Regions from separate parts of the Mesorhizobium sp. M2A.F.Ca.ET.046.03.2.1 genome, predicted to be linked through region 3. Evidence: predicted binding sites of a transcription regulator. Region 3 holds the regulator's gene; each other region holds the start of a gene.
What was found. The regulator PhoB, encoded in region 3, activates phosphate uptake and scavenging genes when phosphate is short. The targets are predictions, from matches to a motif close to TGTCATNNANCTGTCAT.

Region 1 (9,511 bases), 390 kb from region 3:
GCCACCTCAAGCGCGAGCCCATCCCGGTCAGCGAGATCGTCGTCGGCCTGCAATGCGGCGGCTCGGACGGCATGTCGGGCATCACCGCCAATCCGGCGCTGGGCGCCGCTGTCGACATCCTGGCCGGCGTCGGCGGCATCGGCATCCTGTCGGAGACGACCGAGATCTACGGCGCCGAGCACCTGCTCGCCTATCGCGCCGCCTCGCCCGAGATCGCCGCCAAGCTCGACGGCTTCGTGAAATGGTGGGAGGACCATACCGCCAAGCATGGCGCCTCGATCGACAACAACCCCTCGCCCGGCAACAAGCGCGGCGGCCTGACCACGATCCTGGAAAAATCTCTGGGCGCCGTCGCCAAGGGCGGCCAGACGCCGTTGAATGGCGTCTTCGGCTATGCCGAGAAGGTTTCGGGCCACGGCCTGGTGTTCATGGATACGCCCGGCTACGACCCCGTCTCGGCCACCGGCCAGGTGGCGGGCGGCGCCAATGTCATCGTCTTCACCACCGGCCGCGGTTCTTGCTTCGGCTGCCGGCCGACGCCGTCGATCAAGGTCGCCACCAACTCGACCATGTACCACCAGATGGAAGAGGACATGGACGTCAATTGTGGCGTTATCGCCTCGGGCGAGAAGACCATTGCCGGCATGGGCCGCGAGATCTTCGAGCTGATCATCGAGACGGCGTCCGGCCGCAAGACCAAGAGCGAGGCGTTCGGCTACGGCGACAACGAGTTCGTTCCCTGGCATCTCGGCGCGACGCTTTAGTCCGAAGGCCATTGGCGGAAGCGCGACTAGGTCTTCACTGTCGCATGACTTCATTATGGAATGAATATTCCACATTGACAGCTATGTGAAATTATCGTTCCATGTCACAGGGAGGAACGGAAGCGCCGACATGCTGCCAATGAGGAGCCGCAGGGGGAGGCAAATCCATCGCGCGTCACACAAACGGCAACAGACACCGCTTGCATCGGCCATGGCAATGCTCTATCAAAAATGGCATCTGTTTTTTATTGATAAAGTTCCGTTTGGGCCGCGCCTATCCAGATTGAGCTTCCGCAACCTTCACCAGGCGACTTAGGGAGGAACCTAATGAAATTCGTGACCAGCCTTCTCAACCGCCGTGCTTTCGTGGCCCTGGCCGCAGCGTCGATGCTTGCCGGCGCGATGCATTCGGCGCCCGCCTCGGCGGCCGACGTGACCATTCCGATCATCGTCAAGGACACCACCTCCTTCTACTGGCAGATCGTGCTGGCCGGCGCCCGCAAGGCAGGCAAGGACCTCGGCATCAACGTGCCGGAGCTCGGTGCCCAGGCCGAGACCGACGTCAACGGCCAGATCTCGATCCTCGAAAACGCCGTCGCCAGCAACCCCGCCGCCGTCGTCATCTCGCCGACCGAGTTCAAGGCGCTTGGCAAGCCGATCGATGAGGCGGCTTCCAAGGTCAAGGTCATCGGCATCGACTCCGGCGCCGACTCCAAGGCCTTCACCTCCTTCCTCACCACCGACAACGTCCAGGGCGGCCGCGTTGCTGCTGACGGTCTCGCCGCCGCGATCGGCGCCGCCAATGGCGGCAAGGTGGAAGGCAAGGTCGCGCTGATCACGGCCCTTCCCGGCGCCGGCTCGCTTGAGCAGCGCAAGCAGGGCTTCATCGAACAGATCAAGGCCAAATATCCGGGCCTCGAGCTCGTCGCCGACAAATACGCCGACGGCCAGGCCACCACCGGCCTCAACATCGCCACCGACCTGATCACCGCCAATCCGGACCTCAAGGGCATCTTCGCCTCGAACTTGATCATGGCGCAGGGCGTCGGCCAGGCCATCGCCGAGAACAATCTCGGCGGCAAGGTGGCGCTGATCGGCTTCGACAGCGACGAGAAGCTGATCAAGTTCCTCAATGACGGCGTCATCTCCGGCCTCGTCGTCCAGGACCCGTACCGGATGGGCTATGACGGCGTCAAGACCGCTCTGGCTGCCTCGAAGGGCGAGAAGGTGGAGGCCAATGTCGACACAGGCGCCAACCTCGTCACCAAGGACAACATGAAGGACCCGAAGATCGACGCGCTGCTCAACCCGAAGCTCAACTGAGCAAGCATCGTCGCACTCGTTTCCGGGGCCTCGCGCCCCGGAAACATCCGTCAGGCGATTTGGAAATCCGCGGGCCTGATCTAGGTTTTGACTCCAAGATGCGCGTCAGACGCATCGCTGCATACCCAATGGTTGAGACCAATGTGGGAGGATTGTCATGACGTCGACGGCGCAGGAACTGCACCCCGCCCCCACGCTGGCCCCGGGCAGGACGATCCTCGAGCTCAACGGGCTGGAAAAGCGCTACCCTGGCACGCATGCGCTGAAGGCGGTGCATCTCGCCTTCAAGGCCGGCGAGATCCACGCCATCGTCGGCGAGAACGGCGCCGGCAAGTCGACGCTCATCAAGCTGCTCACCGGCGTCATGCCGCGCACCTCCGGCGAGGTGATCTGGGAAGGCAAGCCAGTGGCCTTGGCCACGCCGCATGAGGCGATGGCGCTGGGCATCAACGCCGTCCACCAGGAGGTGGTGCTTTGCCGCCATCTCACGGTCGCCGCCAACATGTTCCTCGGCGAGGAGGAGTCCCGCTTCGGCCTCCTGCAGCAGCGCGCCATGGTCAAGGAAGCGCAGAAGATCATCGACGGATTGGGCTTCGACCTGCCGGCGCATGTCGTGCTCGGCGATCTCACCATCGGCCAGCAGCAGCTGATCGCCGCCGCTCGCGCCACGGTGCGCGGCACGAAATTCCTGATCTTCGACGAACCGACCGCCTATCTCACCCGCAAGGAGGCCGACCAGCTCTTCAAGCTGATCCGAAGGCTGAAGGGCGAAGGTGTCACCATCATCTACATCAGCCACCGCATGGAGGAAGTGTTCGAGCTTGCCGATCGCGTTTCGGTGCTGCGCGACGGCACGTTGGTCGGCACCCGCAACATCGCCGAGACCGACGAGGCCGAGCTGGTCAAGCTGATGATCAACCGCTCGATCGAGCAGATCTACCACAAGGAACATTTCACGCCCGGCGCCACGATCGTCGAGACGAAGAACCTTTCCGGCAAAGGTTTCGAGAATGTCTCGGTGACCGTCCGCGCCGGCGAGATCGTTGGCCTCTATGGTCTGATCGGCGCAGGCCGCAGCGAGTTCGTCACCACGCTTTACGGCCGTCACAGGAAATCGGCCGGCCAGATCCTGTGGCAGGGCAAGGAGGTCCAGGTCAATTCCGAGCACGACGCCATAAGGCTCGGCATGGCGCTGGCCCCCGAAAGCCGCCGCGACCAGGGCCTGTGCCTCAACCTGTCGGTCGGCATGAACCTCAACCTGCCGATCTACAAGCGCATTTCCAGCAACGCGCTCATCTCGGGCGCCAAGGAGAAGGCCGAAGCCGATCGCCAGATCGCGGACCTGCGCATCAAGACGCCGACACGCAGCGCGCTCGCCTCCAGCCTCTCGGGCGGCAACCAGCAGAAGATCGTCATCGGCAAATGGCTGGCGCATGGCGCCAAGCTGTTCATCTTCGACGAGCCAACGGTGGGCGTCGATGTCGGCACCAAGGCCGAGATCTACCGCCTGTTCTCGACGCTGCTGTCGAAGGGGGCCGGCATCATCCTGATCTCGTCCTATCTGCCGGAAGTCTACGAGCTTGCCGACACGCTCCACGTGTTCCGGCGCGGCAAGCTGGTCGCCACGCATGGGTTCCGCACCGCGAGCCACGAGGACATTCTGGGTCAGGCGCTGGCCGAGAAACAAGAAAAGACGGGAGGACAAAAATGAGCACCGAGGCGATCCCCGCCGAAAAATCCAAGCGCAATTTCAACGCGCTCTTCGGCCTGACCCTGCTTGGCCTGCTGCTGCTGATGTGGATCGTGCTGGCCGTCGCCACGCCCTCCTTCGCCACGGCGCTCAACATCACCAATCTTCTGCGCCAGGGCTCGCTGATCGCCATCCTCGCCGTCGGCCAGACCTTCGTCATCATCACCGGCGGCATCGACCTGTCGGTCGGCGCGGTGGTCGGTTTCACCACCGTTGTGGTGGCGCTTCTGATCAATGCCGGCTGGCCGATCTGGGCGGCGGTGCTGATCACCTTGCTGGTCGGCGTCGCCATCGGCCTCTTCCACGGCTTCGGCATCGTCAAGATGGGCCTGCCGCCCTTCATCATCACCCTGGCCACCATGACCTCGCTGCGCGGCATCGGCCTCCTGATGACCAACGGCAACTCGATCTCGATCAACAGCGATCCGTTCCAGGCCTTCTCCCGCGGCTCGCTGTTCGGCATCCCCTATCTGTTCTGGATGGTGATCCTGGTCGCCATCCCGTCCTACATCTTCCTGCACCACACGCGCTGGGGCCGCTATCTGTTCTCGGTCGGCTCCAACGCCGAAGCCGCGCGCCTGTCTGGCGTCAACGTGCCGCGCACCATCTTCATGGCCTATATCCTCTCCGGTCTGCTCGCCGCCTTCGTCGGCGTGCTGCTCGCCTCGCGCATCGGCATCGGCAATCCGACGCAGGGCGACACCTACGAACTGCAGGCCATTGCTTCGTCGGTGATCGGCGGCACCTCGCTCTTCGGCGCGATCGGCTCCGTGCACGGGCCGCTGATCGGCTCTTTCATCCTTTCGACGATCAACAACGGCGCCAACCTGCTCAACGTCAACACCTTCTGGCAACGCGTCATCACCGGAGCACTGATCATCGTCATCGTCTACTTCGACGGCTTGCGCCGTCGCGGCAAGTGACTCCTCCCAGAAACTAACGCGCCGGCCCGGCCGGACCGAGGCCGGCGCCCTTTTTGGATCTGTTCAATGAAAGCCGTCGTTTGCCGCTCGCCCGGCGACCTTGTCCTCGAAGACCGCGCAGCGCCAGGCGCGCCACCACCCGGCTGGGCGCGCGTCGCCGTCAGCCATGTCGGCATCTGCGGCACCGACTATCACATCTTCGAAGGCAAGCATCCCTTCCTCGCTTATCCGCGCATCATGGGCCATGAGGTTTCCGGCACCATCGTCGAAAAGGGAGAAGGCATCGATCTTGCCGTCGGCGAACCGGTCATCATCAACCCCTATCTTTCATGCGGCAAATGCATCGCCTGCCGGCATGGCAAGCCGAATTGCTGCGTGAAGATCGAGGTGCTGGGCGTCCATCGGGACGGCGCGATGTGCGACGAGATCCTGGTGCCGGCGCAGAACCTTTATCCGACGAACGGCCTGTCGCTGGCCGATGCCGCGGCGGTGGAATTCCTGGCGATCGGCGCGCACGCGGTGCGCCGATCGCTCGGGCAGCCCGGCCAGCGTACACTGGTCATCGGCGCCGGCCCTATCGGGCTCGGCACGGCGATATTCGCCCGCATCGCCGGCCTGGATATCAGCCTGTTGGACATGAGTAGCGAGCGCCTCGGCTTCGCCGAAAAGGAACTCGGCTTTGCCCCGCTCGACACCTCGAAGGCATCGGCTGCCGACCTAGTGCGGCAGGCGACCGGCGGCGAAGGGTTCGACCTCGTCTTCGACGCGACCGGCAACACAGCATCGGTGCAGTCGGCCTTCGCCCATGTCGCGCATGGCGGCACGCTGGTGCTGGTCAGCGTCGTCAAGGACGACATCACCTTCTCCGACCCCGAATTCCACAAGCGCGAGATGACGCTGGTCGGCAGCCGCAACGCGCTGAAGGCCGACTTCGAGCATGTCGCCGCATCGATCCGCAACGGCGCCGTGCCGTTGGGCAAGCTCGTCACCCATCGCACCACGCTCGCCGCAACGCCGCGCGATCTGGCGCGATGGACGCATGAGAAATCGGGGCTGATCAAGGCGGTTATCGAGGTGGGGTGAGAGACGCCGGCATAGAGATTTCCGGCCCTGGATATCTGGCAATCGCAGCCTTGGTGATTGGCCGAAGCGCCTACCCCTTCGTCATCCGCGGGCGGAGCAAGGAGCGAAGCGACGCGCGCAGACCCGAGGATCCATTCCGTGACTTCGAAGCTCTGCGACGATCCAGAATTCTGCTCTGTCGCATTCCACGGTCGAGGTAACGGAATGGATCCTCGGGTCTGCGCTCCGCTTCGCGTCGCTCCGCCCGTGGATGACGACTTCTGGGTTGTCCCCCCGGAATGACTACGGTGGGCTAATCGCCGGCCGACAACCTCAACTCCACCCGCTCCGCCGGGAACCTCGACTCCGCGAACTGGATCGGCTCACCGTCGAGCGTGACGTTGACGGCGACGGTGACCAGCACGATGGCGCCCGGCTGCAGATCGAGCGCTGCGAGGTCGTCGGCGTCGGCATGGCGTGCCGACAGCACCGTCGAGTGCCGCAGATAATCATTGACGCCGAAGCGCTTCAGCGAGGCGGTGATCGATCCCGTTTCCGCCATTGCCGCCTCGATGCCGGCGAAGCGCTTGGCGTCGAACCAGGTCGTCGCGCGCGACACCGCTTGACCGTCGGCCTCGCCGCGCGTCTCCAGCCGGATGACGGCCGCGCCCTTGGCAAGGCCCAGCGCCTCGGCGATGCGCCGGCTGGCCGGCTCCGTCGAGGACGACAACAGCGCAATATGCCGCTCGCTCGTCTGCCCCTGCAGCCCGGTCGAGAAGCGCGTGCGCGCGCCGATCGGATAGGACAGCCGCTTGCGCGACAGGACGAAGGTGCCGCGGCCCTGCTCGGCCTTCAACACGCCTTCCTGCACCAGTGCTGCAATGGCGCTACGCACCGTGTGGCGGTTGACGCCGTAGCGTTCCGCCAGCGCGACTTCGGGCGGCAGCGCCGCGTTCTCGGCGAAGTCGCCGCTCGCGATCCCCTGCAGGATCCGGTCGGCGATCTGCCGCCACAGCGACACGCCGTTGCGCCTTTCGATGCTGCTCGCCAGTCCGGTCACCCATCGCCCCCAAGCATTTTTCCGGGTTGTCATCCACCCGTCATGGACTCCCGTTACCAGATAAGTATAATTTGTATAGTTGTCTATATCAATAGACAAATTTTACGCATGCAGGGAGGAATGCCATGCGAGGACAGGAAGCGCGCGAGCAGGCCGGGCGGAAAGCCTTGATGGAGACGCTGGCGCATGCCGAAGCCGATGAGATCGCGCGCCTGTGGAACGAAGCGGGCCTGCCTTCCGAGGCCGAGCTCTTGCGCGGCCCCGAGACCGGACTGGTGACGGTACGCGGGCGCATCGGCGGCGGCGGCGCGCCCTTCAATGTCGGCGAGGCGACCGTCACCCGCGCCACGGTGCGGCTGCCCTCCGGCCAGGTCGGCCATTCCTACGCGCTCGGCCGCGACAAGGACAAGGCCAGGCTCGCCGCAATCGCCGACGCGCTGTGGCAGGACCCGCCGCAGCGTGAAGCAGTCGAGACGAAGCTCGCCGCGCCTTTGCGCGCGGCGCTCGATGCGGCGCGCGAGACGCGGCGCGTCGAGACGGCGGCCACGAAAGTGGATTTCTTCACCATGGTGCGCGGAGAGGACTGATGGATATCGCCACGCAATCGATCGACGGCGGCTTCGCCGAGCCAGTCTTCAACGCGCAAACCGTCTTCCGCGCCATCATGGACGCGATGGCGCGCCCAGGCTCCGTGCAGGCCCTGCCGCAACTCACCCACCCGCCGGCGCCATTGTCGGCGACGGCCGGGGCCGTGGCGCTCTCGCTGTGCGACAACGATACACCGATCTGGCTCGATCCGCCGCTGCAGGCGGAAGCTTCGGTCAAGGCCTGGTTCGGCTTCCACACCGGCGCGCCCTTGGCCAACACGCCGGCCGACGCGCATTTCGCCTTGATCGCCAATCCGAAGGAGATGGCCGCGCTCGACGGTTTTGCGCAAGGCACGCAGGAATATCCCGACCGCTCGACGACGCTGATCCTCCTGGTCGACGACCTCGCCTCGGGCCCGTCGCTGCTGCTTGAGGGCCCCGGCATCGAAAAGACGTCGATGATCGCGCCTCGGGGCATGCCGCGCCATTTCGTCGAGCAGTGGAAGCAGAACAACCAGCGTTTTCCGCGCGGCGTCGACATCATCCTGGCGGCGCCGGGCAGCCTTGCCTGCCTGCCGCGCACGACCCGCATCAAGACGATGGAGGCGTGACATGTACGTCGCGGTGAAGGGCGGCGAAGCCGCCATTGCCAATGCCCACCGCCTGCTGGCCGATCGCCGCCGCGGCGACCGCTCGGTGCCGGCGCTGCGCCTCGACCAGATTGTCGAGCAGCTGGCGCTCGGCGTCGATCGCGTGATGAGCGAAGGCTCGCTCTATGATCGCGAGTTGGCGGCTCTGGCCATCGTCCAAGCACGCGGCGACATGATCGAGGCGATCTTCCTGGTGCGCGCTTACCGCACCACGCTGCCACGCTTCGGCTACACCAATCCGGTCGATACCGGCGCCATGCAGGTCGAGCGTCGTATCTCGGCCACCTACAAGGACCTGCCCGGCGGCCAGGTGCTCGGCCCGAACTTCGACTACACCCACCGCCTGCTCGATCCGGAGCTCGCCGCCGGCGCTGAGGTCGAGACGCCGGCGCAGCGCCCGGTCGAGCCGGAGGCCATGCCGCGCGTCTCGGCGATCCTCGCCCATGAAGGCCTGATCGAGGCCGATGGCGAGATGCCGTTGGACCATGTGCCAGGCGATATCACCCGCGAGCCGCTGCAATTCCCGATGGCGCGCGACATCCGCCTGCAGGCGCTGTCGCGCGGCGACGAGGGCTTTTTGCTGGCGCTCGGCTATTCGACGCAGCGCGGCTATGCGCGCAACCACCCCTTTGTCGGCGAAATTCGCATCGGCGAGGTCGAGCTGGAGCTTGACGTGCCGGAACTGCCCTTCGCCGTGCCGCTGGGCTCGATCCGCGTCACCGAATGCCAGATGGTCAACCAGTTCAAGGGCTCGGCCAAGGCGCCGCCGCAGTTCACCCGCGGCTACGGCCTGGTCTTCGGCCAGAGCGAACGCAAGGCGATGGCGATGGCGCTGTGCGACCGGGCGCTGCGCGCCGGCGAGCTTGGCGAGGATATCGTCGCCGCCGCGCAGGACGAGGAATTCGTCATCTCCCATTCCGACAATGTCCAGGCGACCGGCTTCGTCGAGCATCTGAAGCTGCCGCACTATGTCGACTTCCAGGCCGAGCTCGGCCTCGTGCGCCGCATGCGCGCCGAATACGAAGCGCGGGAAAATGAGGACAAGGCTGAAGAGAAAAGGGAGGCCGCCGAATGAACGCCCAATCGACCGACATAGCCACCTACAACTTCGCCTATCTCGACGAGCAGACCAAGCGGATGATCCGCCGCGCCATCCTGAAGGGCATCGCCATTCCCGGCTACCAGGTGCCTTTCGCCTCGCGCGAGATGCCGATGCCTTACGGCTGGGGCACTGGCGGCGTGCAGGTCACCGCCTCGATCATCGGCCCGGATGATGTGCTGAAAGTCATCGACCAGGGCGCCGACGACACCACCAACGCCGTTTCGATCCGCGCCTTCTTCAAGAAGGTCGCCAAGGTCGACGTCACCACGGAGACCGCCAAGGCGACGATC
Region 2 (9,511 bases), 380 kb from region 3:
CGGCGGACCCTTATACCCCGCCCCGACGCCGTGCGTCGGCCCTCCGCAGGGGGAGGGTGAGCAGCCAAGAGGAGAGGACGAAAAATGGTCGGCGCATCGAAGTCGGAAACGGGAGGCGGCCCGATCCGCTACGGCATGGTTGGCGGCGGGCAAGGCGCCTTCATCGGCGCGGTGCACCGCATCGCGGCGCGCATGGACAATGATTTCGTGCTGGTCGCCGGCGCGCTGTCGTCGAACCCGGAACGGGCGAAGGCTTCCGCCGCCGAACTGGGGCTCGATCCGCAGCGCAGCTACAGCTCCTATGCCGAGATGGCCAAGGCCGAAGCCAAGCGTCCCGACGGCATCGAGGCGGTGGCGATCGTCACGCCCAACAATGTGCACGTGCCGGCGGCCAAGGCCTTCCTCGAGGCCGGCATCCATGTCATCTGCGACAAGCCGCTGGCGACGTCGCTCGCCGAGGCGAAGAAGCTTGCCGCGCTGGCCGAGAAGACCGGCAAGGTGTTCGTGCTCACCCACAATTACACCGCCTATCCGATGATCCGGCAGGCGCGCGAGATGGTGGCCAAGGGCCAACTCGGCGACATCCGCATCGTGCAGTCGGAATATCCGCAGGACTGGCTGACCGAGGATCTCGCCGCCACCGGTCAGAAGCAGGCCTCGTGGCGCTCCGATCCCAAGCAGGCGGGCGCCGGCGGCGCGCTGGGCGACATTGGCACGCATGCCTATAACCTTGCCCGTTTCGTCTCGGGGCTGGAGCTGGATTCTCTGTCGGCCGACCTCGACGCCTTCGTGCCGGGCCGCCAGCTCGACGACAATGTCAACGTCATGCTGCGCTTCAAGCCGGTCGGCAACAAGCATCCGGCCAAGGGCATGATCTGGGCAAGCCAGGTGGCGCCCGGCCATGAGAACGGGCTGAAGCTGCGCATCTATGGCTCGAAGGGCGGGCTGGAATGGGTGCAGGCCGACCCGAACTATCTCTGGTACACGCCTTTCGGCCAGCCGAAGCAGCTGCTCACCCGGGCCGGCGCCGGCGCGATGCCGGTCGCGGCGCGTGTGACCCGTGTGCCATCCGGACATCCGGAAGGCTATCTCGAAGGTTTTGCCAACATCTACCAGGAGGCCGCCCGCGCAATCCGGGCGGCACGCAGAAGGGGCGGCAAGCCGGGCAAGGATGTGATTTTCCCGACGATCGAGGACGGCGTCGAAGGCATGGCCTTCATCGAGGCCTGCGTGAAGTCGTCGAAGAAAAATGGGGCGTGGACGAAGCTCTAGGGACGGCTGCGTCGTCTGAGGGGGAGTCCCCCTCACCCGGATTGCCAGCCGAATTGCAAACGCAATTCGGGGCAATCCGACCTCTCCCCGAGGGAGAGGAGGGCGCCGGCGCCGACGACAACCTCTTTCTCCCCGCCGGGGAGAAGGTGGCAGCGAAAGCGGCCGGATGAGGGGGAGTGCGGCCCGCCAACGCAAATGGCTGGCCGCAAGCGGGGAGGGGTGTCGATGAAAATCGGCATGTGCATGTTCTTGTGGACCACCAGCGTCTCGAAGAAGGATGTGACGCTGTTGAAGGACATCAAGGCGACGGGTTTCGACGGCGTCGAGATACCGGTCTTTGCCGGCGCGCCTGACGACTACAAAAGGTTGGGCGAGATGCTCGACCGCATCGGCCTGGAGCGCACCGCGGTCTCGGCGATGGGCGATCCGGCGATGAACCTGATCTCGCCGGATGCCGCCGCGCGCAAGGCCGGTATCGATTACATGAAATGGGCGATCGACTGCAGCGCGGCGCTTGGCTCCAACACGCTGAGCGGGCCGCTGCATTCGACGCTCGGCGCCTTTTCCGGCAGCGGGCCGACTTCTGCCGAGAAGAAGCGCTCGATCGCCTCGCAGCGCGCCATCGGTGACCATGCCGGCAAGAAGGGCGTGACCATCGGATTGGAGGCGCTCAACCGCTTCGAATGCTATCTGGTCAACACCATGGCCGATCTGTGCGAGCATATCGATGCGATCGACCGGCCGCACATCAAGGCGATGTACGACACGTTCCATGCCAATATCGAGGAGGCCGATCCGATCGGCGCCTACACGAAGCATCGCCGCAATATCGTCCATGTCCACATTTCGGAGAACGACCGCGGGGTGCCGGGGCGCGGCAACATTCCATGGAAGGAGACTTTCTCCGCCATCCGCAAAAGCGGTTATGACGACTGGCTGACGATCGAGTCCTTCGGCCGCTCGCTGAAGGATCTGGCTGCGGCGACAAAGGTGTGGCGGGATTTCGCGGAGAGCCCGGAGGCGGTTTATCGCGAGGGGTATAGGCATATCAGGGACGGCTGGAAGGGGGCGGCGTAAGCGACTCTCTCTTCGTTATCCACGGGCGGAGCGGGAGCGAAGCGGACGCGGAGACCCGAGGATTCCGTGACGTCGACGCTCCGCAACGATGCAGACTTCTGCACCGCTGCACTCTACGGCTTAGGTAACGGCATGGATCCTCGGGTCTGCGCGCGTCGCTCCGCTCCTTGCTCCGCCCGTGGATGACGAAGGCGCGAAACTACCCCTGCTCGGCCTGCAGCCGATTATAATCATGCAGCGTGCGGCTCAGCCGGCGGCGCAAGACGTTTGAGATGTTGTCGAAGATGAAGACGACGAGCAGTATCAAAAGCACCATGTAGAAGACGTTGGCCCAGTTCGAATTGGTGCGCATCGCTTCCCACAATTTCAGGCCGATGCCGCCGGCGCCGACGGCGCCGATGATGGTGGCGCCGCGGGTGTTCGATTCCCACTGGTAGAGCGTCTGGCTGATGAAGACCGGCACCACCTCCGGCAGCACGCCGTAGCGTTGCACCAAAATCTCGTTGGCGCCGGTCGAGAGCACGCCTTCGCGCGGCTTGTCGTCAATGTTCTCCAGCGCCTCGGAATAGGTTTTGCCCAACGTCCCGATCTCGGTGAAGAAGATCGCGGCGCTGCCGGCCAGCGGGCCGGGGCCGAAGGCGCGGGTGAAGAACAGCGCCCAGATCAGCATGTCGACCGAGCGCATGAAATCGAAGAAGCGTTTCAGCACCTGGCTCAGAACGCCGCTCGGCGTGATGTTGCGGGCGGCAAAGAAGGCAAGCGGGAAGGCGACGATGCCGCCGAGCAATGTGCCAAGGAACGCCATGACGATGGTCTGCAAGAGCTTCGTCCAGACATCGCCATGCTGCCACTGGGCGTTGTTCCAGAAATTGTCGGCGGCCAAAGCCAGGTTCGACGTACCGGGCTTGAGTTCCGGCCCGGAGACGATCAGCGAGATGACTTCGCTATAGGGTTTGCCGAAGAAGGGCGAGCGCGTATCGAAGACGAAATTCGCCCAACCGAGGAAGCGCTTGCGCACCTTGACGCGGTCGACGGTGACACGCACCTCGCCGGCAAAGCCTAGCTTGGCGACGATCTCGTCGTCATGGACGGTCACCCAGTCGGGCACCGGACCTGTCACCACCGGCTTGCCACCGGTCAGCGCGATGGGCACGGTCAGGCCGTTGGCCGTGATCGTCTCTTTGGTCTTGTCGAAGGTGACGGATTTGGCGTCGCCGTCGATCTGGACGGTGTAGGTGCCATCGGCATTCTTGATCACCCAATCGGGATCGGGGTTTTCGCCGAGCGCCGAGAAGCGCGGATATTTCGGCGTGATCTCGGGCTGGTCGAGGCGGAATTCCGGCTGCAGGTCGTAGCTGATCCATTGCGACAGGAAGAGCGGCAGGCGCTCCCAGTGCGACTCGCGCAGCACCAGCGGCAGGCTGAAGAACCACAAGGCGTAGCCAAGATAGAGCACCGTGCCCGCGACCAGCAGCAGCGGCCAGAAGCGCTTGTAGGCCGGCCGCTGGAAGATCTGCGGGTGGCGGTTTTCGATGGCGCTGATTTCGTCGGCGGTCATGGCGGCCATTTCACGCGCTCATCAGGAAAGCCTGCTCGCCGACGAGCTTGCGGCGCAGCCAGGCGGAGAACTGGTCGACGAGGATGATGGTGACGAAGAGCAGGAGCACCAGCGCCAGCGTCTTGGCGCCGAAGCCGCGCGAGATGGCAAGCTTCAGCTCCTCGCCAATGCCGCCGCCGCCGACCGCGCCCATGATGGTCGAGATGCGCACGTTGATCTCGATCCGGAGCAGCGTATAGGACATGAAATTGGGCAGCACCTGCGGCAGGTCGGCGAAGCGCACGCGCTCGAACCAGTTGGCGCCGACCGCGCGCAGGCCCTCCTCCGGGCGCATGTCGATGTTCTCGTTGATCTCGTAGAAGAGCTTGCCCAGCGCGCCGATCGAATGCAGGCCGATGGCGATGATGGCCGCGACCGGGCCGATCGAGACGATGGCCGCGAACAGGCCGGCAATGACGATCTCGGGAAAGGCCCGCAGCAGTTCCATGAGGCGCTTGACGACGAGCCGCAGGATCGGGCTCGGCGTCAGGTTGCGCGCGGCGATGAAGGAGAAAGGTACGGCGAAGACGAAGCCGATGAAGGTCGAGACCAGCGCCACGTTCACGGTCGTCAGCATCAGCTCGAAATATTCGGGGATGTAGAAGCCGCTCCAGACATAGACGCGGCCGAGCGGGAAGTTGAATTCCTGCGTTCCCTTGTCGCTGGGCGAGGCGATGTCGAACAGCGCACGCCAAACGTCGTTCCAGTCCTTCGGGACCAGCCAGCTCAAGAAATCGAGGATGTGCGGCAGCCGGTCGAAAAAGTGGCCGGCATTGGCCTCGTCGGCGAACCACATGGTCGCGAACATGGCGACAAGCAGCAGGCCGACGGCAAGCGCCGTGTAGAAGCGGCGCAGCGACGTCTGGCGCCGCCAGGCGTCGGCCTGCTGGCGGGTGGCGTCGGAATGGATCGTTGTCGAAAGGGTCATGACGTGAATGCAAAAAGGGCGGCGTTTTTGCGACGCCGCCCTTTCCTGATGCCTTTAGCCGCCGATAGCGGCTTTGCGGGCTTCGACGATGACGTTGTAGAAGTCAGGCTTCACGGGGACGTAGCCGGTGAAGTCGCCACCCTCGATGCCTTCGAAGCAGGCCTTGTCCTTGGCCGGCAGGGCGGTGAAGAAAGCGGTGAGCTTGGCGGTCATGTCGTCGCCCAGCGCGGTGCGGACAACCAGCGGACCGTTCGGGATCAGGCCCGAGCGCCACACTTCGACGAAGTCGTTCGGGTCGACCGCGCCCTTGGCGACTTCCTTGTGGAAGGTGCCCGAGGTGTAGCCGTTCTTGAAGTCGCCGATGCCCGAGGAGTCGTCCACCGCCACGTCGACCTTGCCGTCGCGCACGGCCAGGATGTTGTTCTCGTGGCCGCCGTTGAACTGGGTCGAGGCGAAGTAGGTCTCGTTGGAAGCGCCGGTGTCCTTCGGAATCTGGGTCAGCGGGATCAGGTAGCCCGAGGTCGAATCCGGATCGGCATAGCCGAGCTTCTTGCCCTTGGCCGACTTGATGTCGGTGATGCCGGAGGTCTTCAGCGCCAGGCCAACCGAGTAATAGCCGGTCGAGCCGTCGGTCTGCTTGGTGGTGAGGATCGGGGTGACCGCCTTCGGGTCCTTCAGATAGACGCTGGCGTAGCCGGACGCGCCGAGTTCGGCGAAATCAAGCGTGCCGCCGAGCAGGCCCTGGATGACGCCGTCATAGTCGGCGGCCGGGAACAGCGAAACCTTCTCGAAGCCGAATTCCGACTTCAGGTGGTCGGCGAGGCACTGATAGTTGCGCAGACGGTCGGTCTCGTTTTCACCGCCGAGGATGCCGACGCGGAATTCCTTGATATCGGCGGCGTGCGCGGCGCTTGCGGCCATGGCGAGCAGCGAAACCGCTCCAAAAACCATCTTCCTGAACATTTGCTCTCTCTCCTGTTGTTCCGGCTGCGCGCCGGCGTTCTGATTTTTCAAGTCTTGCCTTTGACGCTGGCGGGCGATCCGGGTTGCTCTGCCGAAATCCACGATTTGCCCGGACCGACTGGGGTCGGGGCAATGGACTCAGTAGCCAGGGAAGGCGGGTTCGAGCGGTCCGGCGGATGCGGTGATCTTCGGCCTGATGGTCACGCTGGTCGACGTAATGGCCTCGGAGATCTCGGCGCCGCTGGCGTCGGCGCCGTAGACGGTGCTCACGGCGTCGCGGTCGAGGTCTTGCGGGGCGCCGTCGAAGACGACCTTGCCGGCGGCCATGCCGATGATGCGGCCGCAATAGGCGCGGGCGGTGTCCAGCGTGTGCAGATTGGTGACGACGGTGATGCCTTCGCGCAGATTGATGTCGCGCAGCGAATCCATCACCACCTTGGCGTTGAGCGGGTCGAGCGAGGCGATCGGCTCGTCGGCCAGAAGCACTTTCGGCTGCTGCATCATGGCGCGGGCGATCGCGACACGCTGCTGCTGGCCGCCGGACAGCGTGCCGGCCGGCTGCAGCGCGGTGCGTGCGATGTCGAGGCGCTCGAGCGCGGCCACCGCCTCCGCGCATTCGGTGCGCGTGAACATGCCGAGCAGGTTGGAAACCGTGGAGCGATGGTTGAGGCGGCCGAGCAGCACATTGGTCAAGACGTCGAGGCGCGGCACGAGGTTGAACTGCTGGAAGATCATGGCGCAGTCGCGCTGCCAGCGGCGCAGCGGCGAGCCCTGCAGGGAGGAGACCTCGGCGCCGTCAAAAAAAATCGATCCCTGGCTGGGATCGATGAGACGATTGATCATGCGCAGCAGCGTGGACTTCCCGGCGCCGGAGCGGCCGATGATACCGACCATCTGACCGCGCGGGATCGAGATGTTGATGTCGCTGACAGCGGTGTTCTTGCCAAATCGTCGGGTTACGCCGCGGATTTCGAGCGTGGCCGATGATGCTGACATGGCAAAACTCCGGTACGTCGCGGTTTCGAGGGTCCGTTAACCTTCGCTAGCGCAGCCCGATGAAGCTGGGGTGTCGGATTGATGTCATTTTTGTTACGAGTCACAGGCTTCGGGCGCTAATTCCCCGGCACATGGATTTCGACCGGGCCGGCTATGTTTGTGTTGGCGGGCGGCATGCGTAAGAGATTGGCCGAAACGTCCACCCCAGTCGTCATCCACGGGCGGAGCAAGGAGCGGAGCGACGCGCGCAGACCCGAGGATCCATTCCGTGACGCATGGGCGCTGCTGCGGTGCAGAATTCTGCTCCGCCGCACTCTTCGACGAGGGTCACGGAATGGATTCCAGGGTCTCCGCGACGCCGCTTCGCGGCTGCTTCGCCCTGGAATGACGAGGTTGGAAGGCTTCAGCCAAATCGTGCCCGTCAACAAACGGCAACTTTTCAAAATCCCCGTGCAGAACCGCTAGCCAAGCACCAGCAATTCCTCGAAATGCTTCATGTCCTTGAAGCTGCAGAAGGCAGGAGCCTTCAGCTCGATCGAGGCGGCGGAGCTGATAGGCAAAGGTGATGTGGAAGACATAGGTGTCGTGGTCCGGATGACGGTAGCCGAACGGCACAGACAGCGCATCGCGCCAGGCTTTCAGGACCTGGCGGTCTTCTTCGGTGGCGCCGGCGACGGTGAGGCCGGTCGGCACGACGTCGACAATCTTCACCTTGAAGGGACCGTGGCCCTCGAAGCCTTGCAGGCGCTCGAGATAGAGGCGGGTCATACCGTCGATGCTGGTATCGAGCGGCACGTCCGAAGGCCAGTAAGGAAGGCGGCGGCGATATTCGATGATGCCCTGGAAGAGCGTCATATGCAGGCTGGAGATCGGCGTGAAGGCGAGCCGATCGGCATCCGGCATGGCCAGCATGCGCTCGCGGACCTCGATGATGGCAGCTTGTGAAGGCGAGCCCTCGACCAGATGGCAGACAAAGGTGTTGCCCGGTTCGGGCAGGAAGTTGCCCGACGCGTCGTAACGGGTGCCGAGATGGACCGGCGGCGTGGGGTTGGAGCCTTCGAAAAATCCGGCGAGCGAGGGTCTAACAGTGGCGAGCATGGCGATCTCCTGGGCGAGATCGGCTCTTGTCCGAGTCATGTGTCAAGGATGTGAATGGTGAATGGTGAATGGTGAATGGTGAATGGTGAATGGTGAGAAAGAAGGGCTTCGTTGCCATTCACTATTGACCATTCACCGTTAACCATTCACCGAAATCAGCCGCCGTATTTCTCCAAAAACGCCTCGGCCGACAGCTCTCGGAAATCGTCGAGCGCGGCGCGCAGTGTTGCATGGTCCCAGTCCCACCAGGCTAAGACCTGGTACCGCTCGGCGGTGCGGCGGTCGAAGCGCTCGCGGATCGGTTTCGCCGGCACGCCGCCGACGATGGTGTAGGGCGCGACATCCTTCGACACCACGGCGCCGGCGCCGACGGCCGCGCCATCGCCGACGATGACGCCCGGCAGGACGGTCGAGCCGTGGCCGAGCCAGGTGTCGTGGCCGATGGTGACGCGCCTGGCGCGGCGCTGCGCGAAAAACTCGCTTTCATGCTCGGCGTCGTCCCAATAGTCGGACGCGCGATAGGTGAAGTGATGCAGCGTCGGCCGCCAGGTCGGATGGTTCGTGGCGTTGATGCGCACGCTCGCCGCGATGTTGGAGAACTTGCCGATGGTGGCGCACCAGACGGCGCAGTCCTGCATCATGTAGGAATAGTCGCCAAGGTCGCATTCGGCGACGCGGCTGCGCTCGGCGATCTCGGTCCAGCGGCCGAGGGTCGAGTTTTCGACCTGCGCCGTCGGATGGATCAGCGGCGCCTCCGAGAGTTTTTTGCTCATGCGGCGATCTTTCCGGCGGCGAAGGCGGTGACGTCGATGACGCGATCGGCGACCGCGTCGCGCACGTCGAGGTCGTGGAAGATGCCGAGGAGCGCAACGCCCGCCGCTTTCTTGGCGGCGATGAGCTCGACCACGACATCGCGATTGCGGGCGTCAAGCGAAGCGGTCGGCTCGTCGAGCAACAGGATCGGATGCTCGGTGATGAAGCCGCGCGCGATGTTGACGCGCTGCTGCTCGCCGCCGGAGAAGGTCGCCGGCGGCAGCGCCCAGAGCTTTTCGGGCAGGTTGAGCTGCGCAAGCAAGGAGCGAGCCTTCGCCCGCGCGGTCTCGCGATCCCCGCCGCGCTCGACCAGCGGCTCGGCGACGACGTCGAGCGCGGAGACGCGCGGCACGGTGCGCAGGAACTGGCTGACATAGCCGATGGTGTGGCGGCGCACGGAAAGCACGGTGCGCGGGCTGGCGGAAGCGAGGTCGATCAACCCGCCGCCGTGCTGGACGATGATCTGGCCCTCGTCGACGGCATAGTTGCCGTAGAGCATCTTAAGGATCGAGCTTTTTCCGGCACCCGACGGCCCGCCGAGCACGGCGCATTCGCCGGCGCGGATCGAGAAGGAGACGCCCGCCACCACCGGCAGCGTGACGCCGTCGCGCAGATGCATGGTGAAGCTTTTCGCGATGTCGGAAACAACAAGCGGCGTGGCCATGATTAGAGTCCTTTGTTTTGCCGCATGGTCTGGTCCGAAAACCGGCTTCCACTTTTCGGGACCATGCGGCTAGACCTGCAAAATCGAAGAAACGAGAAGCTGG
Region 3 (9,511 bases):
GCGCCCTTTCACGTTCCAGTCGACCTTGAGGGCGCCCACCGAGTTGCCGGCCTCGCCATATTTCAGCGCGTTGGTGGCGAGTTCGTGGAAGGTCAGCCCAAGTGCCTGAGTCGTCGTCTCGTCGAGCAGCACTTGCGGCCCGGACAGCACACCTTCAGGGAGGTCTTTGCCGAATACCTGCCCGAGCTCGATACGCAGCAGATCGCCGAGATCGGCCTTCTGCCAGCGCGAGCGGGTGAGCATATCCTGCGACGCAGCCATGGCCTGGAGGCGCGCCGAGAACGATGCCGAGAACTCCTTGACGTCGGTGGCTTGCGAGGCCGTCTGCCGCGCGATCGCCAGCACGCGGGTGATCGAATTCTTGATGCGGTGCTTCATCTCCTGCAGGATCAGGTCCTTTTCCAGCAGGCTCTTTTCCGTCGCCTCGTGCAGCGCCGATTTGGCGTCATAGGCACGCTCCTGATAACGCGCCACCAGGGCGATGGCCCCTGCAAGCAGCAGGCCGAACAGCCCAAGCATAACCGGAATGGCGCGCGAGGATGGTAGCTCGAAGGCGCTTGTCGGCCTAAACAGCAGCGTCCAGGGCCGGCCGGCAACAACGATATCGCGGCGCGCCAGAAGCTTCGCCCCGATGCGTTCCGCCGGCGGCGCTTCCGACCGGAACAAAAGATTGCCGGCCTCGGGCTTGCCGTCATAGACCTCGACATTGACGGGCAGCAGCGGCGCGCGGCTGAGCGCGACCTGGAACAGGTCCTGCGCGCGGAAGGCAGCGTAGAGAAGGCCGGCCGTCGAGGAGCGGCTTGCGTTGATCACGTCCGGGGCGGTTTCGACGTTCAGCCGCACGAAAACCAGGAAACCCGTGAACGTCTGCGCCACGCCGGCGCCCTGGCCGAGCTGGACCAGGCCGCTCGCATGCTGCTGGTCGTCGGCCATCGCCTTTTCGATCGCCTCGCGCCGCACCGGCTCGCTGAACATGTCGAATCCGATGATCGACTGGTTGGACGTGTCGAGCGGCTCGAACAGCACGATCGGCGTGCGCCGTTGCTGGGTCGTCGCAGGGTAGATCGGGTGGGCCGACCCATGGTCGCGCAGGATATCGCGTTCGACCGCGGCCTCGTCGCCGGCTTTGGCGAGCCTGAGGAAGCCTATGCCGCGCAGGCCCGCGAAGTTGTCATCGATGTTCAGCGCGGTGAAGAAGGCGTTGAATTCGCCGCGCGTGATGTCGCCGTTGCGGGCATCGAACAGCGCCTGCGTCGAACGCAGCAGCGACAGATGCAGGTCGATCCGGCTCTCGATGCGGCTCAGCGCGTCGTCGGCAGTGCCCTCGAACTTGATCCGCGCCGCCTCCTGCGTCGCGAAATAGGCGAACCCGGCCATCGTCAGGCTGATCAGCGCGACGGCGACAAAGGCAACGATCGGAAAGAGCTTCTTCAAATCAACGATGTGGCCCGTGGACGGTCTACGATCCTTATGGGCAAGTCTCCGCGTCAACACAATGGCGCGGTCAAATCATCACCGTGGCTGGTACATCACGCAGCCAGCAATTAGCCGGCTATATGCCTGGGCTTAGGCCGCGATCTTCAGCGCGCCAGGGCCTGGAATGGCGCCGGGCGGACATTTGCCCAAAATGATCATGCCGAGCACTTCGTCCTGGGTGACATCGGTGGTGCGCGCGGTGCCGACCACTTGGCCGTTCTTCATCACGCAGACCCGGTCGGCGAGCTCGAAGACGTCGTGGATGTCGTGGCTGATCAGGAAGATGCCGATGCCGTCGGCCTTGAGCTGCTTGACCAACTCCCCGACCTGCGCCGTCTCCTGCGGCCCGAGCGCCGCCGTCGGCTCGTCCATGATCAGGATGCGGGCATTGAACAGGATCGCGCGCGCGATCGCCACGGACTGCCGCTGTCCGCCCGACAGCTTGACGACCGGCTCCTTGAAGCGCTGGAAGCGCGGATTGAGCCGGCCCATCACCTTGCGCGCCTCGGCTTCCATGGCGACGTCGTCCAGCGTGCCCCACGCGGTCATCAGCTCGCGCCCGAGGAAGAGATTGGCCGCGGCATCGACATTGTCGGCCAGGGCCAGCGTCTGGTAGATCGTCTCGACGCCGTGTTTCTTGGCGTCGCGCGGATTGGAGATCGATGCCTCCTCGCCATTGATGAAGATCTGTCCGCTGTCGCGCTTGTAAGCGCCGGACAGGATCTTGATCAGCGTCGACTTGCCGGCGCCGTTGTGGCCGAGCAGCGCCATCACTTCGCCGGGGAAAAGATCGACGGACGCATCGTCGACGGCGCGGATGCCGCCGAAGGCGATCGAGATGTTGCGCATGTCGACCAGCGGAACGCCGGCGGGAGCGGATTTGTCAGCCATGTTGTTTCTCCTCCCTGATCAGGCCCGCTTGCGATAGAGGGTGTCGAGCCACACCGCCACGACCAGCACGGCGCCCACGACGATGCTTTGCAGCGGCGAATCGACGCCGAGCAGCACCATGCCGGACTGCAGCGACTGCATCAGCAGCGCTCCCAGCATAGCGCCGAGCACGGTGCCGGAACCGCCGGCGAGCGAGGTGCCGCCGATGACGGCCGCGGCGATGACCAGCAGCTCGTCAAGCGTTCCGAGCGCATTGGTGGATGAATTCTGCCTGGCCGACGAGATCGCCGCCGCGATCGTCGCCAGCACGCCCATGATCATGAATACCTTCATGGTGATCCAGCGCGTGTTGATGCCGGCGAGGTTGGCCGCTTCCGGATTGCCGCCGATGGCGAAGACATAGCGGCCGAAGCGCGTGCGCTTGGTGACGAAGGTCATGATCAGGCCGACGGCGACCGCCATCAGCACCGGAATGGCGATGCCATGCGCGATGAACAGTCCGCCTTCGGGAACGGTGATGTTGTTGGCGGCGGCATAGCGGTTCACGATGCCGATCGGCCACGGATAGGAATTGGCAAGCCACACAGCGCCCAGGATGATCGCGCAGGTGACCGTGGCGAGCAGCGTCTCGGCCCAGACCGGACGCAGCGGGAAGCGGAAGCGCTTGCGCTGCACGCGACCGTTATAGTGCATGAAAATGACCGCCAGGCAGGCGACGATGCCGACGACCCAGCTCCATTTGGCGCCGATCGAGCCCGCCGGGCCGCCGCCCATCAGCTGGAACGTGGCGTCAAGCGGCGCGACGGTCTGGCCGCTGGTGACCCACCAGGCAGCGCCCCGCCAGACCAGCAGACCCCCCAGCGTGACGATGAAGGCCGGCACTTCGAGATAGGCGATGACGAAGCCCTGGAAGGCGCCGATGAGGAGGCCGAGCGCCAGGCCGATCAGCAGCGCCAGGACCCAGATCCACGGGTTACCGAGCTCAAGCCCGACGAAGCGGACCAGGAAATGCACCTGGGCAAAACCCATGACCATGCCGATCACCCCTTCGGCCGATCCGACCGACAGGTCGATGTTGCGCATGACGATGACCAGCACCATGCCGGAGGCCATGATCGCCACGGCCGAAGTCTGCACCGACAGGTTCCAGAGATTGCGCGGCGTCAGAAAGGTGCGGCTGTCGAAGTCGAGCGGATTGACGCCAAGCCGCAGGCTGGAGATCACATGCAGTCCGACCCAGATCAGGAGCAGCGCGCCGATCATCCCGAGCATGCGGGTGTCCAGCTCGGTTGCCTTCAGGAACCGGGCGACGGTGCCCAGCTCCGAGGCACGCGCGGTGTCTGCCGGTTGGGTGGACGTCGTGTCGGTCATGAATTCCTCCTGCCGGCCTGCCCGTCTGGCGCGGATGCCGGAGCAAGCCTAGAAGCTATCCGCTCGAGGCGGAACGGTAATCTTCGAGAAAACGCCGCGGCTTTCAGGCCGCGGCGCAAGGTTTTTGGTCTAGTGTCGGCGAGCTTAGTTGCAGACCTTGACGCTGCCGGCGGCAACGCCAGCGCAGACTTCGTCCTTCTTGATCCAGCCGGCGTCGATGACGAGGTTGAGATTGTCCTTGGTGATCGCGATCGGGGTCAGGAACAGCGACTTGACGGTGTTGCCGCCAGGCGTCGTGAAGTCCTTGGCGCCGGCGATGTCGCCCATCTTCTTGCCGTCGGCGAGCTGCGAGGCGATCTCGGCGGCGTTCTTGCCGAGCTCGCGCGCGTCCTTCCACACCGACACGGTCTGCGTGCCGAGCGCGATGCGGTTGAGCGCCGCGTGGTCGCCGTCCTGGCCCGAGACCGGAACGGTGCCGGCCAGCCCTTGCGCCGTCAGCGCCGCGACGACGCCGCCGGCGGTGCCGTCATTGGCGGCCACGACCGCGTCGACCTTGTTGTCGTTGGCGGTCAGGAACTGCTCCATGTTCTTCTGCGCGTTGGCGGGCAGCCAGCCGTCGGTATAGGCCTCGCCGACATTCTTGATCTTGCCGCTGTCGATCGCCTCTTTCAGCACTTCCATGGAACCCGAGAACAGGAAGTCGGCGTTCGGATCGGAACCCGAGCCCTTGATGAAGACGTAGTTGCCTTCCGGCTTGGCCTTAAACACCTCACGGGCCTGCATACGGCCGACTTCCTTGTTGTCGAAGGTCAGGTAGAAAACGTCCTTGTTCTCGATCAGGCGGTCGTAGCCGACGACCGGGATGCCCTCATCGAGCGCCTTCTGCACCGCCGGGCCGATTGCCGAGGCATCCTGCGCCAGGATGATCAGCGAATTGGCGCCCTGCGAGATCAGGCTTTCGACGTCGGTCAGCTGCTTGCCCGGATTGGACTGCGCGTCGGCCGAAATATACTTGTCGCCGGCGGCCTCGATTGCGGCCTTCATCGCCGCTTCGTCGGTCTTCCAGCGCTCTTCCTGGAAATTCGACCACGAGACGCCGATCACCTTGTCCTTCGCCTCGGCGACCGAAGCCAGCGTCAGCGACATGGCTACGCCCGCCAGAATGGCGGCTGCGAATTTTTTCATGATATCCTCCCTGCGCCTTGTGCGGCGCGACCCAGACTGGCCCGAAGGCCGGCATAAGAGGCTTTTTTTCGAGCCTCAAAAAAATAGTGGTCCAGCGAAATGAAGCTGTCAACCGACATTCTGATGGCATTTGATGGGTCCAGGCATTTTTTTCGGAGTCCGCAATAAATAATGACATCGGCTTTGGCTTCTGCCACTATCCTTAGCGTGTCAGCGACAGGCCATGGCATCATCACAAGGCCGCGATGACCGGGGAGGACGTGCGAGACGATGTCGGTCGGAATCCGTCACGACGATTTGCGCCGGCGCAACCGCGCCATGGTGATTTCGGCCGTGCGCCGCGCCGGCCAGCCATCGCGGACGGAAATTGCCGCCACCACCGGCCTCAGCCACTCGACCATTTCGGCGATCTCCGCCGATCTGATCCAGGAGGGCATCCTCACCGAGAGCAAGGCCAGCGAGCCGACGGCGTTGAAACGCGGCCGGCCGCAGATCGGCCTGGCGCTGAATCCCGAAGCCGCCGCGGTGCTGACGGTGGTGCTGTCGCTGAACTTCCTGTCGGTCGCCGTCATCGACTATGCCGGCCAGGTGATCGCCGAGGAACAGCGGCGCCTGGACACGCTCGTCATGCCGCGCGACGAGCTGATCGGCGAGTGCCTGGCGATCGTCCGGCGCCGGCTGCAGGATCCCGATCTCGACGTGGGCAGCGTCGCCCGCATCGCCATGGGCATTCAAGGCATCACCGATTCCCACGCGCGCGCCATGCTATGGTCGCCGATCACGCCGCTGACCGACATTCCGTTCGCCGACATCCTGGAGAGGGAATTCGGCATCCCCGCCACCATGGAGAACGACTGCAACATGATGGCGGTGGCGCTGCGATGGCGCGATCCCGAGCGCTATCGCGACAATTTCATAGCCATCCTGCTCTCGCACGGCATCGGCATGGGCCTGGTGCTGAAGGGCGAATTGTTCACCGGCACGCATTCCTCCGGCGGCGAGTTCGGCCACATGATCCATCGTCCGGGCGGCGCGCTTTGCCGCTGCGGCCGCCGCGGCTGCGTCGAGGCCTATGCCGGCAACTACGCCATCTGGCGCAGCGCCATGGGGATAAGCGAGGACGCCGCGCCGACCGACATCGGCGACGCCGACATGCGCGCGCTGGCCGCAAAGGCCCGGCAGGAGGACGGCCCCGAACGGGAAGCTTATCGTCGGGCCGGCGAGGCGCTGGGCTTCGGTCTTGGCAGCCTGTTCGCCCTCATCGACCCGGCGCCGGTCGCCATGGTCGGCGTCAGCGCGGCCGCCTTCGACCTGATCGAGCCGGCGCTGAGGGAGGCGATCGCCCAGACCGCCGGCGGCCAGCACTCGAGCTCGATCTCCTTCGACACCGAGCCGAACGAGCTGCCGCTGATCCGCGAAGGCTGCGCCACCCGCGCGCTGACCTTCGTCGATCAGGAGATCTTCGCGCCGGGTGTCCAGGCAAGAGCGGGCAAGCACGTCGCATAAGCCGCAAGCTCAAGCGCCGGGATATGCTGAGATTCAGGTCAGGCCGAGTCGAGAATGGTGGGTTCCGAGAACCGGAACGGAGCGTACTTTTTGGTACGTGAGTACCGGAAGCGCAGGAAGCCGCCATTCGCAGGCCGGCCTCACCTGAATATCAGCATATCCCTAGTCTTCCCGGATTGCATAACCCGCCCCGCGGATGGTGCGGATGACGTCCGGCATGCGGCCGTTGTTGACGGCCTTGCGCAGGCGGCCGACATGCACGTCCACCGTGCGCTCGTCGATATAGATCGTCTCGCCCCAGACATTGTCGAGTAGCTGGCTGCGCGAGAACACGCGGCCGGGATGCCGCATCATGAACTCGAGCAGGCGGAACTCGGTCGGGCCCAGCCTGATCTCGCTCTTCTTGCGGTAGACGCGGTGCGATTCGCGGTCGAGCACGATGTCGCCGACCTTGAGCACGCTGGACAGCACCTCCGGCTTGGCGCGGCGCAGCAGCGCCTTGACGCGCGCCATGAACTCCGGCGTCGAGAACGGCTTGACCAGATAGTCGTCGGCGCCGGTGGACAAACCTCGAACCCGATCGCTTTCTTCACCGCGCGCGGTCAGCATGATGATCGGCAGCCGCTCGGTCTCGGGCCGCATCCTGAGACGCCGGCAGAGCTCGATGCCGGAGACCGCCGGCACCATCCAGTCGAGCACGAGCAGGTCGGGAACATTTTCCTGAAGGCGGATTTCGGCCTCGTCGCCGCGGGTCACCACTTCCACCTGGTAACCCTCGGATTCGAGATTGTAGCGAAGCAGCACCCCCAGCGGCTCCTCGTCCTCCACCACCATGATGCGTGGCGCGATCATCGGGGTAACCTTTTCCGTCAGGCGGCCGGCGCCGACATTGCCGTCTCGTCCTGCTTGGGACGGTTGGCGGGCAATTGCGTGCCGGTCAGCACATAATAGGCGTTCTCGGCGATGTTGGTCACATGGTCACCGATGCGCTCGAGGTTCTTGGCGCAGAACAGAAGATGAGTGCAAGCGGTGATGTTGCGCGGATCTTCCATCATGTAGGTCAACAGCTCGCGGAAGACGGAGGTGTATTTGACGTCGATGCGTTCGTCGTCGTTGCGAAGCTTGGCCAGCGCCGTGGCATCACCCACCGTATATTCCTGAATCACGCCCTGGACCTGGATCAGCACCAGTTGCGCCATGGAATCGATCGAATGCGTGAGGTCGCGCGGGGCGGTGCTGACGCCGACTGACCCGACGCGCTTGGCGATGTTCTTGGCGAGATCGCCGATGCGTTCGAGGTCGCCCGCCATGCGTATCGAGCCGACCACGTGGCGAAGATCGTCCGCCATCGGCTGGCGCTTGGCGATCAGCGTGATGGCGCGGTCGTCAAGCTCGCGCTGACGCGCGTCCATGATGGCATCGTCGGAGACGACGCGCTGCGCCAGCGCATTGTCGCTTTCGAGCAGGGCCCTGGTCGAGCCGCCGACCATGGAGCCGGCGAGATCGCCCATGTCGTTGATGAGCCGGCTGATCTGCCTCAGATCCTCGTCGAACGAGGCGACGGTATGTTCGGCCATGATGTTGTCCTCGTATGAGCTCAGCCGAAGCGGCCGGTGATGTAGTCCTGGGTGCGCTTCTCGCGGGGCGAGGTGAATATCTTCTCGGTCCGGTCGAATTCCACCAGCTCGCCCAGATACATGAACGCCGTCTGCCGCGACACGCGCGCCGCCTGCTGCATGTTGTGGGTGACGATGACGATCGTGTAGTCGGCCTGCAATTCGTCGATCAGCTCCTCGATCTTGGCGGTCGAGAGCGGATCGAGCGCCGAGGCCGGTTCGTCGAGCAGGATGACCTCCGGCTTCACCGCGACGGTGCGGGCGATGCAAAGGCGCTGCTGCTGGCCGCCCGAGAGGCTCTGGCCGCTGGCGTTGAGCTTGTCCTTAACCTCGTTCCAGAGTGCGGCGCGCTTCAGCGCCGACTCGACGCGGCTGTCCATCTCGGCCTTGCTGATCTTCTCATAGAGCCTGACGCCGAAGGCGATGTTCTCGTAGATCGACATCGGGAACGGCGTCGGCTTCTGGAACACCATGCCGATCTTGGTCCTGAGCAGGTTGAGGTCCTGCGAGCGATCGAGGATGTTCTTGCCGTCGAGCAGCACCTGGCCCTCGGCGCTCTGCTTCGGATAAAGCTCGTAGATGCGGTTCAAGACGCGCAGCAGCGTCGACTTCCCGCAGCCCGACGGGCCGATGAAGGCGGTCACGCTGCGCTCGGGCAGCGACAGGTTGATGTCCTTCAGCGCCTTCGACTGGCCATAGTAGAAGTTGAGGTTCTTGACCTCGATCTTGGCCTTCTCGACGGTCGTGTCGGCTACGTTCAGGTCGGTGGACAACATCGGTTTCATCTGTCCTCTCTGCGTCCGGTTAGGCTGCGGGCGATGATGCTCAGCCCGAGAACCGTCAAGGTGATCATGAGTGCGCCCGTCCAGGCCAGCTGCTGCCATTCCTCGTAAGGGCTGAGAGCGAACTGGAAGATGGTCACCGGCAGGCTGGCCATCGGGGCATTGAGATTGCTCGACCAGAACTGGTTGTTGAGCGCGGTGAAGAGCAGCGGCGCCGTCTCGCCGGAGATGCGGGCGATCGCCAGCAATATGCCGGTCACGATGCCGGACAGCGCCGCGCGGTAGGCGACGGAGCGGATCACCACCCAGCGCGGCGCGCCGATGGCGGTGCCTGCCTCGCGCAGCGCGTTGGGCACGAGGTTCAGCATGTCCTCGGTGGTGCGCACCACGACGGGGATCACCAGGATGGACAGCGCGACGGCGCCGGCGATGGCCGAGAAGTGCCCCATCGGCCGCACCATCAGCTCATAGACGAACAGGCCGACGATGATCGAAGGGGCCGACAACAGGATGTCGTTGATGAAGCGCACCACCGTGGTGAGCTTCGAGAAGCGGCCATACTCGGCCATGTAGGTGCCGGCCAGCACGCCGATCGGCGTGCCGACGAAGATGCCGATGATGGTCATCACGATGCTGCCGTAGATGGCGTTGAGCAGGCCGCCGGCATCGCCCGGCGGCGGCGTC

Region 1: a site for PhoB is predicted at 6,910-6,926, ahead of phnF (phosphonate metabolism transcriptional regulator PhnF). Genes of this name have one in related genera too.
Region 2: a site for PhoB is predicted at 6,904-6,920, ahead of phnC (phosphonate ABC transporter ATP-binding protein). Genes of this name have one in related genera too.

What each region holds. Positions count from the first base shown of each region.
Region 1 is NZ_CP034449.1:4,449,906-4,459,416, reverse strand. Features, by position in the region: gene EJ072_RS21275 (altronate dehydratase family protein) at 1-764, shown strand, start outside; gene EJ072_RS21270 (ABC transporter substrate-binding protein) at 1,092-2,087, shown strand; gene EJ072_RS21265 (sugar ABC transporter ATP-binding protein) at 2,245-3,798, shown strand; gene EJ072_RS21260 (ABC transporter permease) at 3,795-4,760, shown strand; gene EJ072_RS21255 (zinc-binding alcohol dehydrogenase family protein) at 4,827-5,843, shown strand; gene phnF (phosphonate metabolism transcriptional regulator PhnF) at 6,136-6,873, opposite strand; gene phnG (phosphonate C-P lyase system protein PhnG) at 7,008-7,469, shown strand; gene phnH (phosphonate C-P lyase system protein PhnH) at 7,469-8,080, shown strand; gene EJ072_RS21235 (carbon-phosphorus lyase complex subunit PhnI) at 8,082-9,194, shown strand; gene EJ072_RS21230 (alpha-D-ribose 1-methylphosphonate 5-phosphate C-P-lyase PhnJ) at 9,191-9,511, shown strand, end outside.
Region 2 is NZ_CP034449.1:4,438,996-4,448,506, forward strand. Features, by position in the region: gene EJ072_RS21180 (Gfo/Idh/MocA family oxidoreductase) at 85-1,272, shown strand; gene EJ072_RS21185 (sugar phosphate isomerase/epimerase) at 1,498-2,349, shown strand; gene phnE (phosphonate ABC transporter, permease protein PhnE) at 2,549-3,916, opposite strand; gene phnE (phosphonate ABC transporter, permease protein PhnE) at 3,918-4,874, opposite strand; gene phnD (phosphonate ABC transporter substrate-binding protein) at 4,929-5,837, opposite strand; gene phnC (phosphonate ABC transporter ATP-binding protein) at 5,976-6,833, opposite strand; partial or broken gene EJ072_RS21210 (DUF1868 domain-containing protein) at 7,295-7,931, opposite strand; gene EJ072_RS21215 (DapH/DapD/GlmU-related protein) at 8,087-8,704, opposite strand; gene phnL (phosphonate C-P lyase system protein PhnL) at 8,701-9,408, opposite strand; gene phnK (phosphonate C-P lyase system protein PhnK) at 9,478-9,511, opposite strand, start outside.
Region 3 is NZ_CP034449.1:4,062,147-4,071,657, reverse strand. Features, by position in the region: gene EJ072_RS19455 (CHASE domain-containing protein) at 1-1,434, opposite strand, end outside; gene EJ072_RS19450 (ATP-binding cassette domain-containing protein) at 1,567-2,367, opposite strand; gene EJ072_RS19445 (sugar ABC transporter permease) at 2,386-3,738, opposite strand; gene xylF (D-xylose ABC transporter substrate-binding protein) at 3,883-4,923, opposite strand; gene EJ072_RS19435 (ROK family protein) at 5,194-6,429, shown strand; gene phoB (phosphate regulon transcriptional regulator PhoB) at 6,592-7,281, opposite strand; gene phoU (phosphate signaling complex protein PhoU) at 7,299-8,006, opposite strand; gene pstB (phosphate ABC transporter ATP-binding protein PstB) at 8,027-8,830, opposite strand; gene pstA (phosphate ABC transporter permease PstA) at 8,827-9,511, opposite strand, start outside.